One region of the Cellulomonas sp. NEAU-ZC6 genome, then DNA from elsewhere that is predicted to be linked to it. Evidence: predicted binding sites of a transcription regulator. Region 1 holds the regulator's gene; each other region holds the start of a gene.

What was found. The regulator Rex, encoded in region 1, represses fermentation and respiration genes when NADH is low (regulators of the CRP and FNR family bind a similar motif). The targets are predictions, from matches to a motif close to CTTGTGAANNNNTTCACAAG.
Region 2: a site for Rex is predicted at 1,582-1,601, ahead of adhE (bifunctional acetaldehyde-CoA/alcohol dehydrogenase). Genes of this name have one in related genera too.
Region 3: a site for Rex is predicted at 2,395-2,414, ahead of pflB (formate C-acetyltransferase). Genes of this name have one in related genera too.

What each region holds. Positions count from the first base shown of each region.
Region 1 is NZ_JBXFYH010000001.1:2,114,474-2,119,769, reverse strand. It holds gene AC1050_RS09820 (GNAT family N-acetyltransferase) at 1-496, opposite strand, end outside; gene AC1050_RS09815 (HAD family hydrolase) at 493-1,344, opposite strand; gene AC1050_RS09810 (glutaredoxin family protein) at 1,379-1,669, shown strand; gene AC1050_RS09805 (redox-sensing transcriptional repressor Rex) at 1,685-2,338, shown strand; gene AC1050_RS09800 (YceI family protein) at 2,427-2,984, opposite strand; gene AC1050_RS09795 (MarR family winged helix-turn-helix transcriptional regulator) at 3,114-3,671, shown strand; gene AC1050_RS09790 (histidine phosphatase family protein) at 3,716-4,372, shown strand; gene AC1050_RS09785 (TlpA family protein disulfide reductase) at 4,369-4,977, shown strand; gene AC1050_RS09780 (cytochrome c biogenesis CcdA family protein) at 4,977-5,296, shown strand, end outside.
Region 2 is NZ_JBXFYH010000002.1:648,087-653,382, forward strand. It holds gene adhE (bifunctional acetaldehyde-CoA/alcohol dehydrogenase) at 1-1,515, opposite strand, end outside; gene AC1050_RS13115 (glycoside hydrolase family 65 protein) at 1,724-4,237, opposite strand; gene AC1050_RS13120 (HAD family hydrolase) at 4,234-5,010, opposite strand; gene AC1050_RS13125 (AGE family epimerase/isomerase) at 5,281-5,296, shown strand, end outside.
Region 3 is NZ_JBXFYH010000001.1:689,279-694,574, forward strand. It holds gene pflB (formate C-acetyltransferase) at 97-2,364, opposite strand; gene dxs (1-deoxy-D-xylulose-5-phosphate synthase) at 2,643-4,523, opposite strand; gene AC1050_RS03270 (glycogen debranching N-terminal domain-containing protein) at 4,628-5,296, opposite strand, start outside.

The sequences.
Region 1 (5,296 bases):
GCTGGTCCCCGACCTGGAACGTGCGCTCGCCGACGACCTCGAACCCCGAGCGCCGGTAGAACGCCTGCGCCCGCAGGTTCTCGCCGTTGACGCCCAGCCAGACGCCCGCGGCCCCGCGGGCCCGCGCGGCGGCCAGGCTGGCGGCCATCAGAGGTGCCGCGACGCCGCCGCCGTGCCGGCCGGGCAGGACGTAGCACTTGCTCAGCTCGACGGTCGGCCGCAGCGGGACCACGGCGGCGACGCCCGCGTCGTACGGCTCGCCGGACACCAGCATCGTGTAGCCGACCAGCGCCCCGTCGTCGTCGGCGACCAGCACGTCCCGCGCGTCGTCTCCGAGGTGCGCCGCGAAGTGCGCCGCGGTCAGGTGGGCGGCGACGAACGCGGCGTGGTCCTCCGGGGTGGAGGACGGCGGGCAGGCGAGCGGGAACGTCACCGCGGCGAGGTCGGCGACGGCGGCTGCCTCGTCGGGTCGTGCCGGGCGGACGACGACGGTCACCGGCCGCCCCAGCGGGACCGGATCGCGCGCCGGACGGCGCGGAACACCAGCCCGGCGACCCACGCCGACCCCGCGACGGTCGCGGCGTCGACCCCGCGCCGGGTGGCGTTGCGGCGTCCCCGGAACTCGCGCATCGGCCACCCCACCTCGGCGGCGTGCTTGCGCAGCCGGCCGTCGGGGTTGATGGCGCACGGGAACCCGACCTCGGACAGGATCGGCACGTCGTTGGTGGAGTCGCCGTACGCGAAGGACTGCGACAGGTCGATGCCCTCGCGCTCGGCGATGGCCTGCACGGCGGACGCCTTGGCCTTGCCGTGCAGCAGGTCACCGACCAGACGGCCGGTGTAGAAGCCGTCGGTGTGCTCGGCGATGGTGCCGAGCGCGCCGGTGGCGCCCAGGCGGCGGGCGATGATCTCGGCGATCTCGACCGGGGTGGCCGTGACCAGCCACACCTCGTGGCCGGCGCGCAGGTGCTGGTCCAGCAGGCGCTGGGTGCCGGGGAAGATCCGCAGCGACAGCACCTCGTCGTAGATGTCCTCGGCGATCGCCACCACCTCGGCCACCGACCGGTGCCGCATGATCTCGAGCGCCCGCTGGCGGACCTCGTCGATCTGCTGCCGGTTCTCGCCGAACGTGAGGTAACGGGCCTGGTGCACCGCGAACCGGATGACGTCGCCGGTCTTGAAGAACCCGCGCCGGTACAGCCCCACGGCCAGGTGGAACGAGCTGGCGCCGCGGATGATCGTGTTGTCCACGTCGAAGAAGGCCGCCACGCGTCCCGGCTGCGCGGCCGGGACGGTGCCGGCCGGGACGGTGCCCGTCGGGGCGGGCTCGGTGGGCTCGGGCACGCCGCCACTGTAGTCAGATGCCTAGGCTCGTGCTGTGCCGACCCCCGCCCACGGATCCCCGACCACCCCGCGCGTCGTGCTGTTCGCCCGCGCGGGCTGCCACCTCTGCGTCGCCGCCCGCGAGGTGGTCCAGGAGGTCGCGGCCGCGCACGGCGAGCAGTGGGTCGAGGTCGACGTCGACGCCGGCGGGACGGCACCCGACGGCCGTCCGCTGGCGGAGGCCTACGGGGAGCTGCTGCCGGTCGTGGAGGTGGACGGGGTCCGGATCGGGTACTGGCAGATCGACCCGCTCCGGCTCGGCGACGCCCTGACCGGCCCGCGGTAGGCCTACCCTGTGGTCGTGCGAGCCCTGCCGCCGACGACCGTCGCCCGCCTCCCGGGATACCTGCGCTCCCTCGGCGGCCTGGCCTCGGAAGGCGTGACCACGACGTCCTCGGACCAGCTCGCCGAGCTCGTCGGCGCGTCCCCCGCCCAGCTGCGCAAGGACCTGTCCTACCTCGGCGCCGGCGGCCGGCGCGGCGTGGGCTACGAGGTGGACCACCTCCGCAAGCAGATCGCGCAGGCTCTCGGCATGGCCGAGGAGCGCCAGCTCGTCATCGTCGGGATCGGCAACCTCGGGCACGCGCTCGCGACGTACTCGGGCTTCACCGACCGCGGGTTCGTCCTGGTCGGGCTGTTCGACGCGGACCCGGAGCTGGTCGGCACGACCGTCGCCGGGCACGTGGTGCAGCACGTCGACCACCTGGAGAAGGTCGTCGCCGAGGCGGAGGCGAGCATCGCCATCGTCGCGACGCCGGCGTCGGCCGCGCAGGCCACCACGGACCGGCTGGTGGCGGCGGGCGTCACCGGGGTGCTCAACTTCGCGCCGCGCACGGTGCGGGTGCCGGACGGCGTGGACGTGCGGGAGGTCGACCTGGGCTCGGAGCTGCAGATCCTCGGCTTCCACGCCCGGCAGCGCTCGACCACGCCCGAGCCGGTCACCGCCGCCGACTGACCTCGGTCGGGTACGCGCAGGGCCCGATCGCGGCAGGGGGTGCGCGATCGGGCCCTGGCGGTCCGTGAGCCCCTCGCGGGGCGGGGGATCAGGCCTGCTTGATGGCCGAGATCTCCAGGTTGATGACGACCTTGTCGCTCACCAGGACGCCGCCGGCCTCGAGGGCCGCGTTCCAGGTGATGCCGAACTCCTTGCGGGAGATCGTCACCGAGGCGGAGAAGCCGGCGCGCTGGTTGCCGAACGGGTCGGTGGCGGAGCCGCCGAACTCGGTCGCCAGCTCGACGGGCTTGGTCACGCCGTTGATGGTCAGGTCACCGGCGACGACGTAGTCCTCGCCGTCCGCGCGGACCGCGGTCGAGGCGAAGGTCCACTCGCCGAACTTCTCCAGGTCGAAGAAGTCGGTGGAGCCCTTGAGGTGGCCGTCGCGGTTCGCGTCGCCGGTGGCGATGGTCGACGGGTCCAGCGTGGCGGTGACGCCGGACAGCGCGAGGTCCTCGGCGACGGTGATGGTGCCGGAGGTCACCGCGACGGTGCCGCGGACCTTGGAGATGCCCGCGTGGCGGACGGTGAAGGACGCCTCGGTGTGCGAGGGGTCCAGCGTCCAGGTGCCGGCGGTGAGGGCGGTGGGGAGCGTCGTGGTCGACATGAGGTGCCTCCTGCAAGTATTGGTTGAAGCATCAACTGCGGTTAGTTGAGATTTCTACTGCAGTGGATCCGGATGCGCAAGGGCGTGGGACGATCGGCGCCCGACGACCGGCGCGCGGAGGAGGACGGCATGGCGGGCACCAGCACGACGACCGGCCAGGCGGGGGCGACCTCGCCGGCGACGCGGTCCGGTGACGACGTCCGCTGGCTGTCGGCGGACGAGCAGCGCGCCTGGCGCGCCTACCGCGACGGCACGGCGCGGCTGCTGGACGTGCTCGCGCACGACCTGGAGGAGTCCTCGGGGCTCTCGCTCGGCGAGTACGAGGTGCTGGTCCGGCTGTCCGAGGCGCCGCAGCGCACGCTGCGGATGTCCGAGCTGGCGGGTGAGCTCGCCCACTCCCGCAGCCGCCTCACGCACACGGTCCGGCGCATGGAGACGGCCGGTCTGGTGGAGCGCGCGCCCTGCCTGGAGGACGCCCGCGGCGTGAACTGCCGGATGACGGAGCACGGCTGGCGCACCCTGGTCGACGCCGCGCCCGGGCACGTCGAGTCGGTCCGCGCGCGCCTGGTCGACGTGCTGACGCCCGCCCAGATGCAGGCCCTGGGGAACGCGATGGCCGCGGTCGGCGCGGCCCTGCAGGCGGGCTGCGAGGCCGCCGCCGAGGCCGAGGAGCGCCGGGGCCGGTAGCCGGTGGGGACCGACCACCCAGCCGGGTTTGCGAGACTGACCCCATGGTCGCCACCACCATCCACCTCATGCGGCACGGCGAGGTCCACAACCCGTCGGGTCTGCTCTACGGCCGGCTGCCCGGCTACCACCTCTCCGAGCGCGGTCAGGAGATGGCCGAGCGCGTCGCCGCGCACCTGTCCGGCCGGCTCGACGGCCCGGCGCGCGACGTCACCGTGCTGATCGCGTCGCCGCTGCAGCGCGCCCAGGAGACGATGGCGCCGATCGCCGCCGCGCTGGACCTGCCGGTCCGGACGGACGAGGGGCTGCTCGAGGCCGAGAACCACTTCCAGGGCCTCGCGTTCGGCGTCGGGGACGGCTCGCTGCGGCACCCGCGGCACTGGCCCAAGCTGGTCAACCCGTTCCGCCCGTCCTGGGGGGAGCCGTACCGCCAGCAGGTCGGCCGGATGCTCGCCGTCGTCGACAGCGCGCGCCAGGCGGCCCGCGGCCACGAGGCCGTGCTGGTCAGCCACCAGCTGCCGATCTGGGTCACCCGGCTCGCGCTGGAGAACCGCCGGCTGTGGCACGACCCGCGCCGCCGGCAGTGCTCGCTCGCCTCGCTGACCAGCCTGGTCTACGAGGAAGACCGCCTGGTGCGCATCTCCTACACCGAGCCGGCCGCCGACCTGCTGCCCGGCGCGTCCGCCGTGGCGGGGGCGTGACCAGCCGCCGGCGCCGCGCGGGCGCCGTGGCCGTCGCGCTCGGCGCCGCGCTCGCGCTCGCGGGGTGCTCGGGCGGGGACGGCACGGCCGGCGACACCGACGTGGCGGACCAGGGCTACGTGTCCGGCGACGGCTCGTTCACGCAGTGGGCCGCGGCGGACCGCGAGGGCCCGGTCGAGGTCGCTGGCACCGACTACGCCGGCGAGGCCGTCGACGTCGCGGACTGGCGGGGCGACGTCGTCGTGCTGAACACCTGGTACGCCGCGTGCCCGCCGTGCCGGGAGGAGGCGCCCGACCTGGTCGACATCGCGCACGAGTACGCGGACGCCGGCGTGCACCTGCTGGGGATCAACGGCGTCGACGACGCGGGCGCCGCCGAGCCGTTCCAGAACAGCTTCGAGGTGCCTTACCCGAGCATCGACGACCGCGACAAGCAGGCGATCGCCGCGCTGCAGGGCATCGTGCCGATCCAGGCCACCCCGACGACGGTCGTGCTCGACCGCGACGGCAAGGTCGCGGCCCGGATCGTCGGCCTCGCCGAGGGCTCCACCCTGCGCGCGCTGATCGACGAGGTCCTGGCCGAGGACGGCGGGGCCGCGGCGTGATGCTCGCCGACGTCGGGGACTCCTTCGCGCAGGCCGCCACGTCCGGCTCGCTGCTCGCCGCCGTCCCGGTGGCGGTGCTCGCCGGGCTGGTGTCGTTCGCGTCGCCGTGCGTGCTGCCGCTGGTCCCCGCCTACGTCGGCTACGTCGGCGGCATGTCCGCCGCCTCGACGCCCCGTCCGGCCCGGCGGCCCTCCGTCGCCACCGCGGCCGGCGGCGTCCCGCTCGACCTCGCCGCGAGCCTGCCGGCGCAGCCGGCGCTCACGACCGGGACGCCCGCCCCCGGCACCGACACCCCGGCCTCGCGCGGCCGGGTCGTGCT
Region 2 (5,296 bases), on a different contig from region 1:
GCGGTCGACGAACCCGAGGGTGGTCATGGTCGAGTCGGTGACGATCGTGACGCGCTCGACGTCGGCCATGTCGGACAGGTAGCGGATGGCGTTCGGCTCGAAGTACGTCTTGGCCGGGACCTTGAACCACTGCAAGTTGTTGTTCCTCCGGCCGACGCGCTTGATGTTGACGAGGTTGATCGCCGACACGTTGTTGGACACCGAGTTGTGGCCGTAGGAGCCGCAGCCGAGGGTGAGCGACGGGATGAAGGCGTTGTAGATGTCGCCGATGCCGCCGAGCGACGAGGGCGCGTTCGCGATCACGCGGATGGCCTTGACCCGGGCACCGAACTCCTCGGTCAGGGCCTCGTCCTGGGTGTGGATCGCGGCGGAGTGGCCGAGGCCGTCGAACTCGACCATCTGCTCGGCCAGCTGGATGCCCTGCTCGGTGGAGCCGGCGCGCAGGACGGCGAGCACGGGGCAGAGCTTCTCGCGGGTCAGCGGCTCGTGCGGGCCGACGCCGGAGACCTCGGCGAGGATGATCGACGTGTCGGCCGGCACGGCGAAGCCGGCCTGCTCGGCGATCCACTGCGGCGACTTCCCGACGACGGTCGGGTTGAGCTTCGCGTCGCCGCAGTTCTTGCCCTTGGCCTCGACCCCGAAGATGAACTTCTCCAGGAGCGCCTTCTCCTTCTTGCTCGCCCGGTAGGCGTGCAGGACGGCGAACTCGGCCAGCGCGGCGTCGTAGATGCCGTCGTCCAGGATGACGGCCTGCTCGGAGGCGCAGATCATGCCGTTGTCGAACGACTTGGAGAGCACCACGTCGTTGACCGCGCGCTTGAGCTTGGCGGACTTCTCGATGTAGGCGGGGACGTTGCCGGCGCCGACGCCGAGGGCCGGCTTGCCGCACGAGTAGGCGGCGCGGACCATCGCGTTGCCGCCGGTCGCCAGGATGGTGGAGACGCCGGGGTGGTTCATCAGCAGGCCGGTCGCCTCCATCGAGGGGGCCTCGACCCACTGGATGCAGTGCTCGGGGGCGCCCGCGGCGATCGCGGCGTCGCGCACGACGCGAGCGGCGGCCACCGAGGACCGCTGCGCGTTCGGGTGGAACGCGAAGATGATCGGGTTGCGGGTCTTGAGCGCGATGAGCGACTTGAAGATCGCGGTGGAGGTCGGGTTCGTCACCGGCGTCATCGCGCAGATGACGCCCACCGGCTCGGCGATCTCGGTGATGCCGTTGATCTCGTCCCGGCCGATGACGCCCACCGTCTTGAGCGCCGCCATCGAGTTCGTGACGTGCTCGCAGGCGAAGATGTTCTTGACGGCCTTGTCCTCGAAGACGCCGCGGCCGGTCTCCTCGACGGCCAGCTCGGCCAGGTGGCCGTGCTGGTCCAGGGCGGCGACGGCCGCCTTCTTGACCAGCCGGTCGACGTCCTCCTGCGTGAAGCGGGCGTACTCGGCCAGCGCCTTGGTCGCGCCGGCGACCAGCTGGTCGATGGCCGCGGCGGTGTCGGTGCCTGTCGCTGTGATGGTCACGGGGACTCTCCCGGATGTGGGTGGTTGGGGTGGGGAGGGCTTCGTCGACCTCACGTCCCCGACGCTATCGAGAAAGTTTTCACAAAGTCTGGGACCGGAGTCCCGCGGACCTAGGTCCCGCCGCGGCAGGGGCCCGCCGGTGGACGACGACGGCCCGCGCCCCCGGGCGGGGGCGCGGGCCGTCGGGACGCGCCGGGCGGGCCGCCGGTCAGTCGTGCGAGAGCGGCGGCGGCGTGAGCACCGTCGGGTGGTCCGGCACGCTGGCGGTCATCAGCGTGCCGTCGGCGCGCCGGGTGCCCTCGATGTCGCGGACCGTCGGCGTGCCGATCAGGCGCGGTGCGGGGTCCAGCGCCACGACGACCGGGTCGCCGGCGGTGACCTTGACGGGCTCGCCCCGCACGACCAGGTCGGCCGCGTCGCCCTCCTCGACGGTCAGCCGCAGCTCGGTGTGCCGCACGTCCACCCGGACGCGGGTCCCGCGCAGCGTGAGCCGGAACGTCAGCCCGTCCCAGACCTCGGGCAGCCGCGGGTCGAGGGACACGACGCCCTCGTGGTCCCGCATCCCGCCGAAGCCGCAGGCCAGGGCGCTCCACACACCGCCGGCGGAGGCGACGTGCACGCCGTCGGCGGTGTTGTGGTGCAGGTCGGCCAGGTCCACGTACAGCGCGGACGTGAAGTACCGCAGCGCGAGCTCCTGGTACCCGACCTCCGAGGCCACGATCGACTGCACCACGCCGGAGAGCGTCGAGTCGCCGGTCGTCAGCGGGTCGTAGTAGTCGAAGTCGGCCAGCTTCTCCTCGAGGGTGAACTGGTCGCCCTGCAGGAACAGCGCCAGCACGACGTCGGCCTGCTTGAGCACCTGGAACCGGTAGATCACCAGCGGGTGGTAGTAGAGCAGCAGCGGGCGCTTGGCCGGGTCGGTGTTGGCCAGGTCCCACAGCTCCTTCTCGAGGAACTGCGTGTCCTGGGGGTGGATCCCGAGGCGCTCGTCGTACGGGATGTGCATCTTCTCGGCCGCGTGCGCCCACTCGTCGAGCTCGGTCTGCGTGAGGTGCAGCCGGGCCACCATCGCGGCGTGGTCGGCGGGCCGCTCGTGCGCGAGCCGGTCCACGGCCTCCACCGCGCCGCGCAGGTTCGCCCGGGCCATGACGTTGGTGAACAGGTTGTCGTTCACGACCGTCGTGTACTCGTCCGGTCCCGTGACGCCGTGGATGTGGAACGTGGACGACCCGTTGCTGCCCCGCCAGAAGCCGAGGTCGGCCCACATGCGCGCGGTCTCCACCAGGATGTCGATGGCCTCGCGGGCCAGGAACCCGTCGTCGCCCGTCGCGGCCACGTACTGCCGCACGGCGTGCGCGATGTCGGCGTCGATGTGGTACTGCGCGGTGCCGGCGGCGTAGTAGGCGGACGCCTCCTCGCCGTTGATGGTGCGCCACGGGAACAGCGCGCCGTTCTGGTTGAGCTCGGCGGCCCGGCGGCGCGCGGCGTCGAGCATCGTGTACCGGAACCGCAGCGCGTTCCGCGCGATCCGCGGCGAGGTGTAGGTGAGGAACGGCAGGACGTAGATCTCGGTGTCCCAGAAGTAGTGCCCGCTGTAGCCGGAGCCGGTCAGGCCCTTGGCCGCGATGCCGTTGCCCTCGGCCCGCGCCGTGGCCTGCGCGATCTGGAACAGGTTCCACCGGATGGCCTGCTGCAGGTCCGGCTGCCCGGGCACCTCGACGTCGCTGCGGGCCCAGAAGTCGTCCAGCCAGGCGCGCTGCTCGGCGAGCTGCTGCTCGACGCCGGTCGCGCGGACGCGGTCCAGCGTGCGGCGGCAGCGGTCGGCGAGCTCGCGCGCGGGGACGCCGCGCGAGGAGTGGTAGGTGACGACCTTGGTGATCGTGACCTTCTGGCCCCGCTTCGCGTCGATCCGGTAGACGTGCTTGGCGAGGTCCTCCTCGACGAGCGTGCGCTCCTCGTAGTCGTTCTCGGTCTCGATGGTGTGGTCCGCCGCCACCGACAGCGTCATCCCGGAGGCCGCGGCGCGGTAGGACAGCACGTACCGGCCGTCGCCGGCCCAGTGGCTGCGCGGCTCCAGGACGCGGGTCGTCAGCGTCTCGGACTTGCGCGGGTCGAAGCCCTCGCCCATCGCGGCGGCGCGGACGTGGTACTCGTCCTGGCCGTCCTGCCGGTTGAGGATCTGGCTGCTCAGGACGACGGGGGCGTCGTCGTCGAGCATCGTCAGCTCGTAGGTCATGACGGCGAGGTGCCGCTCGGCGAACGACACCATCCGCCGGGTGCGGATCTGCACGCGCTTGCCGGACGGCGTCTGCCACACCAGGTCGCGCGAGAGGACGCCGGTGCGGAAGTCGAGGGTGCGCTCGTACTCGTGCAGGTCGGCGACCGTCAGCAGCAGCGGCTCGTCGTCGACGTAGACGCGCATGATCTTGGCGTCGGGCACGTTGACGATCGTCTGACCCACGCGGGCGAACCCGTACGCCTCCTCGGCGTGCCGGATCGGCCAGACCTCGTGGAACCCGTTGATGAAGGTGCCGTGGCTGTGGCTGTCCCGGCCCTCCTCGACGTTGCCGCGCATGCCGAGGTACCCGTTGCCGAGCGCGAACAGGGTCTCGGTCCGGCCGAGGTCGGCGGCGTCGTGCCGCGTCTCGCGCAGCCGCCACTCGTCCTGCGGGAACCGGTGCCGGTCGAGCGGGTCGGGGGTGAACAGGGAGGAGGGGTTCACGGCGTGGTGCTCTCGGGGTCGTCGGGGTGCGTGCGGGGGGTGACGAGCTCGACGAGGTCGTCCACCACGAGGTCGGCGCCCTGCTCCAGCAGGGAGTCGCGACCGGCGCCGCGGTCGACGCCGACCACGAGACCGAAGTCGCCGGCGCGGCCGGACGCGACGCCGGACTCGGCGTCCTCGACCACGACGGCGCGCTCGCGGGGCACGCCGAGCTGCGCGGCGGCGTCCAGGTAGGTCGCCGGGCTCGGCTTGCCGGCCAGGCCGCGCGCGGCGGCGACCAGGCCGTCCACGACGACCTCGAACCGGTCGGCCAGGCCCGCGGCGACCAGCACCGGCACGGCGTTGCGGCTGCTCGACACGACGGCGACCTTCCGGCCGTCGGCGATCAGCGCGTCCACCAGGCGCACCGACCCGGGGTACGGGGTGACGCCCTCGGTCTCGAGCACCTGGGTGAACACGGCGTTCTTCCGGTTGCCCAGCCCGCAGACGGTCGCGGTCTCGGGCGCGTCGGTCGGCTCGCCCCAGGGCAGCTCGATGCCGCGGGAGGCGAGCAACGAGGCCACGCCGTCGTACCGCGGCTTGCCGTCGATGTGCGCGAAGTAGTCGGCGTCCGTGTACGGGGCGGCGCCGCGCTCGTCGAGCAGCGGCGCGAACAGCCGCGCCCACGCGTGCATGTGCACGACGGCGGTCGGGGTGAGGACGCCGTCCAGGTCGAACAGGACGGCGTCGAGGCCGTCGAGGACCGGGGCGGGGCGGTCGAGGGCGAGTGCCACGGGGGGAGCTCCTGAGGGCGTCGGCGTATCCGGTCGCGTGCGGGTCCAGTCTGGTCGGTGGCCGCGCTGACGTCCCGCCGACGGGCAGCGGGTCGCGGACCGACGGTGCGACGCTGACCGAGCCGAGTGCACGAATATCCTCGCGTCGCGCGCGGGTGGTGTCAAAGGCCCGGACGACTCCGGACGAACCCGGCATCCGGGGTGCTGCCAGCGCGTTCACCGCCCGTCCGGCCCGGGTGCGGGGTGCGGCGTGTGACTAGGCTGACACCCATGACGTGGCTGACGA
Region 3 (5,296 bases), 1.4 Mb from region 1:
CCTCCTCCGGGGTGCTGCCGGGTGCTGCGGGCTGGTGCTGCGTGGTGCGGGGCGGGTGCCCGCCGGGGCTGCTCCCCCGGCGGGCACCCACGGGGATCAGACCCCGCCGTGGAACGTCCGGGACAGCACGTCGAGCTGCTGCTCGCGCGTGAGCCGGACGAAGTTCACGGCGTAGCCGGACACCCGGATGGTCAGCTGCGGGTACTTCTCGGGGTGCTCCATGGCGTCCTCGAGGGTGTCCCGGTTCAGCACGTTGACGTTGAGGTGGTAGCCGGACGACACGTTGTACGCGTCCATCAGGCCGACCAGGTTCCCGATCTGCTCCTCCTTGGTGCGACCGAGGCCCGAGGGCACGACCGTCGAGGTGAGCGAGATGCCGTCCATCGCCTCCGAGTACGGCAGCTTCGCCACCGACATCGCCGAGGCGAGCATGCCGTGCGAGTCCCGCCCGTTCATCGGGTTGGCACCCGGGGCGAACGGCTCGCCGGCCCGGCGGCCGTCGGGGGTGTTCCCCGTGGCCTTGCCGTAGACGACGTTCGAGGTGATGGTCAGCACCGACTGCGTGTGCAGCGCGTCGCGGTACGTCTTGTGCCGGCGGATCTTCGCCATGAAGGACTTCACGATCCCCACCGCGATGTCGTCCGCGCGGTCGTCGTCGTTGCCGTAGGCCGGGAAGTCGCCCTCGATCACGTAGTCCGTCACGAGCCCGTCCTCGTCGCGCACCGGGTGCACCGTGGCGTACTTGATCGCGGACAGGGAGTCGGCGACGACGGACAGGCCGGCGATGCCGCACGCCATGGTCCGCAGGATGGTGCGGTCGTGCAGCGCCATCTCGAGCCGCTCGTACGCGTACTTGTCGTGCATGTAGTGCACGCAGTTGAGGGCGTCGACGTAGGTCTCGGCCAGCCAGTCGAGCAGCGTGTCGTACTTCGCCGCGACGTCCTCGTAGTCGAGCACGTCGCCCTCGACGGGCGCGCTGACCGGGGCGACCTGCTTGCCGGTGATCTCGTCGCGGCCGCCGTTGATCGCGTACAGCAGGGCCTTGGCGATGTTCACGCGGGCACCGAAGAACTGCATCTGCTTGCCGACCCGCATCGGGGACACGCAGCACGCGATGGCCGCGTCGTCGCCCCAGGAGGTGCGGATCAGGTCGTCGGACTCGTACTGGATCGCCGAGGTGTCGATCGACACCTGCGCGCAGAACCGCTTGAAGCCCTCGGGCAGCCGGTTGCTCCACAGCACGGTCAGGTTCGGCTCCGGGGCCGGGCCGACGTTGTACAGGGTCTGCAGGAACCGGAACGACGTCTTGGACACCAGCGGGCGGCCGTCCTCGCCGATGCCGCCGATCGACTCGGTGACCCACGTCGGGTCGCCCGAGAACAGGTTGTCGTACTCCGTGGTGCGCAGGAACCGCACGATGCGCAGCTTGATCACGAAGTCGTCGATGAGCTCCTGCGCGAACCGCTCGTCGATCGCACCCGAGGCGAGGTCGCGCTGGATGAACACGTCGAGGAACGTCGAGGTGCGGCCCAGCGACATCGCCGCGCCGTTCTGCTCCTTGACCGCGCCGAGGAACGCGAAGTACAGCCACTGGACCGCCTCGTGGGCGGTGGTCGCCGGCCGGGAGATGTCGACGCCGTACGAGGCGGCCATCCGCTTGAGCTCCTGCAGGGCGCGGATCTGCTCCGCGTTCTCCTCGCGGTCCCGGATGACGTCCTCGACCGACGGCTCCATGTCGAGCTCGTGGCGCTCCAGGCGCTTGGCCTCGATCAGGGCGTCGACGCCGTACAGCGCGACGCGGCGGTAGTCGCCGATGATCCGCCCGCGGCCGTAGGCGTCCGGCAGGCCGGTGATGATGTGGGACGAGCGCGCGGCGCGCACGTTCGGGGGGTACACGTCGAAGACGCCGTCGTTGTGCGTCTTGCGGTAGGTCGTGAAGGTCTTCGCGACCTCGGGGTCGACGTCGTAGCCGTAGGTCTCGAGCGACTTCTCGACCATGCGCCAGCCGCCGTTGGGGAACATGGCGCGCTTGAGGGGGGCGTCGGTCTGCAGGCCGACGATCAGCTCGTTGGCCTGGTCGATGTAGCCGGCGCCGTGCGAGACGATCGTCGACGGGGTGTGGTTGTCGATGTCGTAGACGCCCTTGGCGCGCTCCTCCGGGAACATCGCGCTGAGCTTCGCCCAGATGCCCGTGGTCCGCTCCGTGGGTCCCGCGAGGAACCCGGCGTCGCCGGTGTACGGCGTGTAGTTGCGCTGGATGAAGTCGCGGACGTCGATGCCGTCGCACCAGGGCCCGGTGACGAAGCCGTCCCAGGCACCCGCGGTGGCGTCGGTGCCGGTCTGAGGTACTGCGGTGGTGGACATGTGTGGGGCTCCCTCGCTGAGTGCGTCGTACTCGTGACGCTATTCACGAGGTCATGGGATGTCTTGGGACCTCCGTCCTGGGCCTTCGCTGACCAGCCCCGACGCGACGGTGACGCCGCTCACGTCGCCCGCCGGCAGCCCGATCTCCGGGCGGTCCGCGAGGTCGTCACACGTCGGTGAGGTCGTCACACGTGCGTGACGACCTCGCCGCTGGCTGACGACCTCGCGGCGGGGTACGGACGGGCCCGGACCGGGCGGGAGCGCAGCCCGCGGCCGGGTCAGGCGCGGGGGTTCAGGGCCGCGAGGACGTCGGCGGCGATGTCCTGGGGCGTGAGCCGCAGGGTGCTGAGGAGCTCGTCGCGGGTGGCGTGCTCGAGGAAGCCGCGCGGCACGCCGAACGCCTGCACCGGGGTGCCGATGCCGGCGTCCCGGGCGCGCAGGGCGACGGCCGAGCCGAGGCCGCCCTCGCGGACGCCGTCCTCGATCGTGACGACGTGGTCGTGCTCCCCCGCCAGCTTGACCAGGGCGGCGGGCACGGGCAGCACCCAGCGCGGGTCGACGACGGTGACCCGCAGGCCGTGCGCCGCGAGCAGCTCGCCCAGCGCGAGGCCGGTGCGGGCCATCGAGCCGAACCCGCAGACCAGCAGCGCGGGCCGGTCGTCCGCGCCGTGCCGGGCCAGGACGTCCACGCCGTCGACGTCGTCCACGGCGGGCAGCGGCTCGGTCAGCGCGCCCTTGGGGTAGCGGACCACCGTCGGGGCGTCGTCGACGTCGACCGCGGAGCGCAGCGCGGACCGGAGCGTGTCCTCGTCGCGGGGCGCCGCGAGCCGCAGGCCCGGCACGAGCCCCAGCATCGCGAGGTCCCACATGCCGTTGTGGCTCGCGCCGTCGTCGCCGGTGAGCCCGGCGCGGTCCAGCACGAAGGTCACCCCGGCGCGGTGCAGGCCGACGTCCATCAGCACCTGGTCGAACGCCCGGTTGAGGAACGTCGCGTAGACCGCGACCACGGGGTGCAGGCCGGCGAACGCCATGCCCGCCGCGGTGGTGACGGCGTGCTGCTCGGCGATGCCGACGTCGAAGGTCCGGTCCGGGAACTCCTGGGCGAACGGCGCGAGCCCGACGGGGTTGAGCATGGCCGCGGTCAGGGCCACGACGTCCGGGCGGCGACGGCCGATGCGGACGATCTCGTCGGCGAACACCCCGGTCCAGCCGAACCGCGACGGCGCGACGGGCAGGCCGGTCTCGGGGTGGATCTGCCCGACGGCGTGGAACCGGTCGGCGACGTCCTGCTCGGCCGGGCTGTACCCGCGGCCCTTCTCGGTGATGACGTGCACGATCACCGGGCCGCCGAACGCCCGGGCCCGCTGCAGCGCGAACTCGACGGCGGCGGCGTCGTGGCCGTCGACGGGGCCGACGTACTTCAGGCCGAGGTCCTCGAACATGCCCTGCGGCGCGACGACGTCCTTGATGCCCTTCTTGATCCCGTGCAGCGCGTCGTACGCGGCCCGTCCGGGCGGGCCCGAGCGCTTGAGCGCCTGCTTGCCCCAGGACAGCACGGTCTCGTAGCCCCGGGTGGTGCGCAGGGCGTCGAGGTGCAGCGCGAGCCCGCCGATGGTCGGCGCGTACGACCGGCCGTTGTCGTTCACCACGACGACCAGGCGCCGGTCCGCGCCGTCGGCGATGTTGTTCAGCGCCTCCCAGGCCATGCCGCCGGTGAGGGCGCCGTCGCCGACCACGGCCACGACGTGCCGGTCGGAGCGGCCCGCCAGGGCGTTGGCCCGCGCGATGCCGTCGGCCCAGGACAGGGCGGTGGACGCGTGCGAGTTCTCCACGACGTCGTGCTCGGACTCCGCGCGGCTCGGGTAGCCGGACAGCCCGCCGCGGCGGCGCAGCCGGGCGAAGTCCTGCCGCCCGGTCAGCAGCTTGTGCACGTACGCCTGGTGCCCGGTGTCGAAGACGAGGCTGTCGCGCGGCGAGTCGAACACCCGGTGCAGCGCCAGGGTGAGCTCGACGACGCCGAGGTTCGGGCCGAGGTGCCCACCCGTCCGCGACACGCGGTCGACCAGGTAGGCGCGGATCTCCCCCGCCAGCGCGCGCACCTGCCGGGGCGAGAGCGCCCGGACGTCCCGGGGAGAGCCGATGGTCTCCAGCAGCCCCATGTCCTCACCGCCCGTCGCCCTCGTGCGCGCGGCTCGCGTACGAAGCCCCCACCCTACGGGGCGGCCTCGCCGCGGGCCTGCGCGCACGAGGGAGGCCCGCGGGATCACCCCGGGAGGTGCACCGCCACGTCGGCGGCCGCGCTCACCGAGGCGCTGCCGTCGGCGGCCACCCGCACCTCGAGCGGCAGCCCGGCGAGCCGCAGCCCCCGCACGCGGACCGCACCCAGCGGCGCGGGCGCGGGGGGCGCGACGTCCAGCCGGCCGCCCGGGACGTCGGGACGCAGCCCGAGCGCGGCGCCGAGCACGGACACCGCCGCCGCCGCGGACCACGCCTGCGGGCGGCACGCCGCCGGGTACGGCACCACGCGCGGCACGGAGCCGCGCGGGTCGCCGCCGTACAGCTCGGGCAGCCGGTCGTCGAGGTCCTGCGCCGCCGCGAGCAGGCCCTCGGCCAGCGCCGCGGCCTCGCGGGCGTGCCCGGCGCGCGCCAGGCCCTGCACCACGATGGCGGTGTCGTGCGGCCAGACCGCGCCGCCGTGGTAGCGCAGCGGCCAGTAGCCGGCGGACTCCGTCGACATGGTCCGCAGCCCGTAGCCGGAGTCCATGTCGGGCCCGACCAGGCGCGCGGCGACGACGGCCTCCTCCTCGGCCGACAGGATGCCGGTGCCGAGAAGGTGGCCCATGTTCGACGTCACGGTGTCGACCACGCGCTTGTCGGCGTCCAGGGCGATGCCGGGGTAGGCGCCGCGCTCGTCCGACGTCCAGAACGCGGC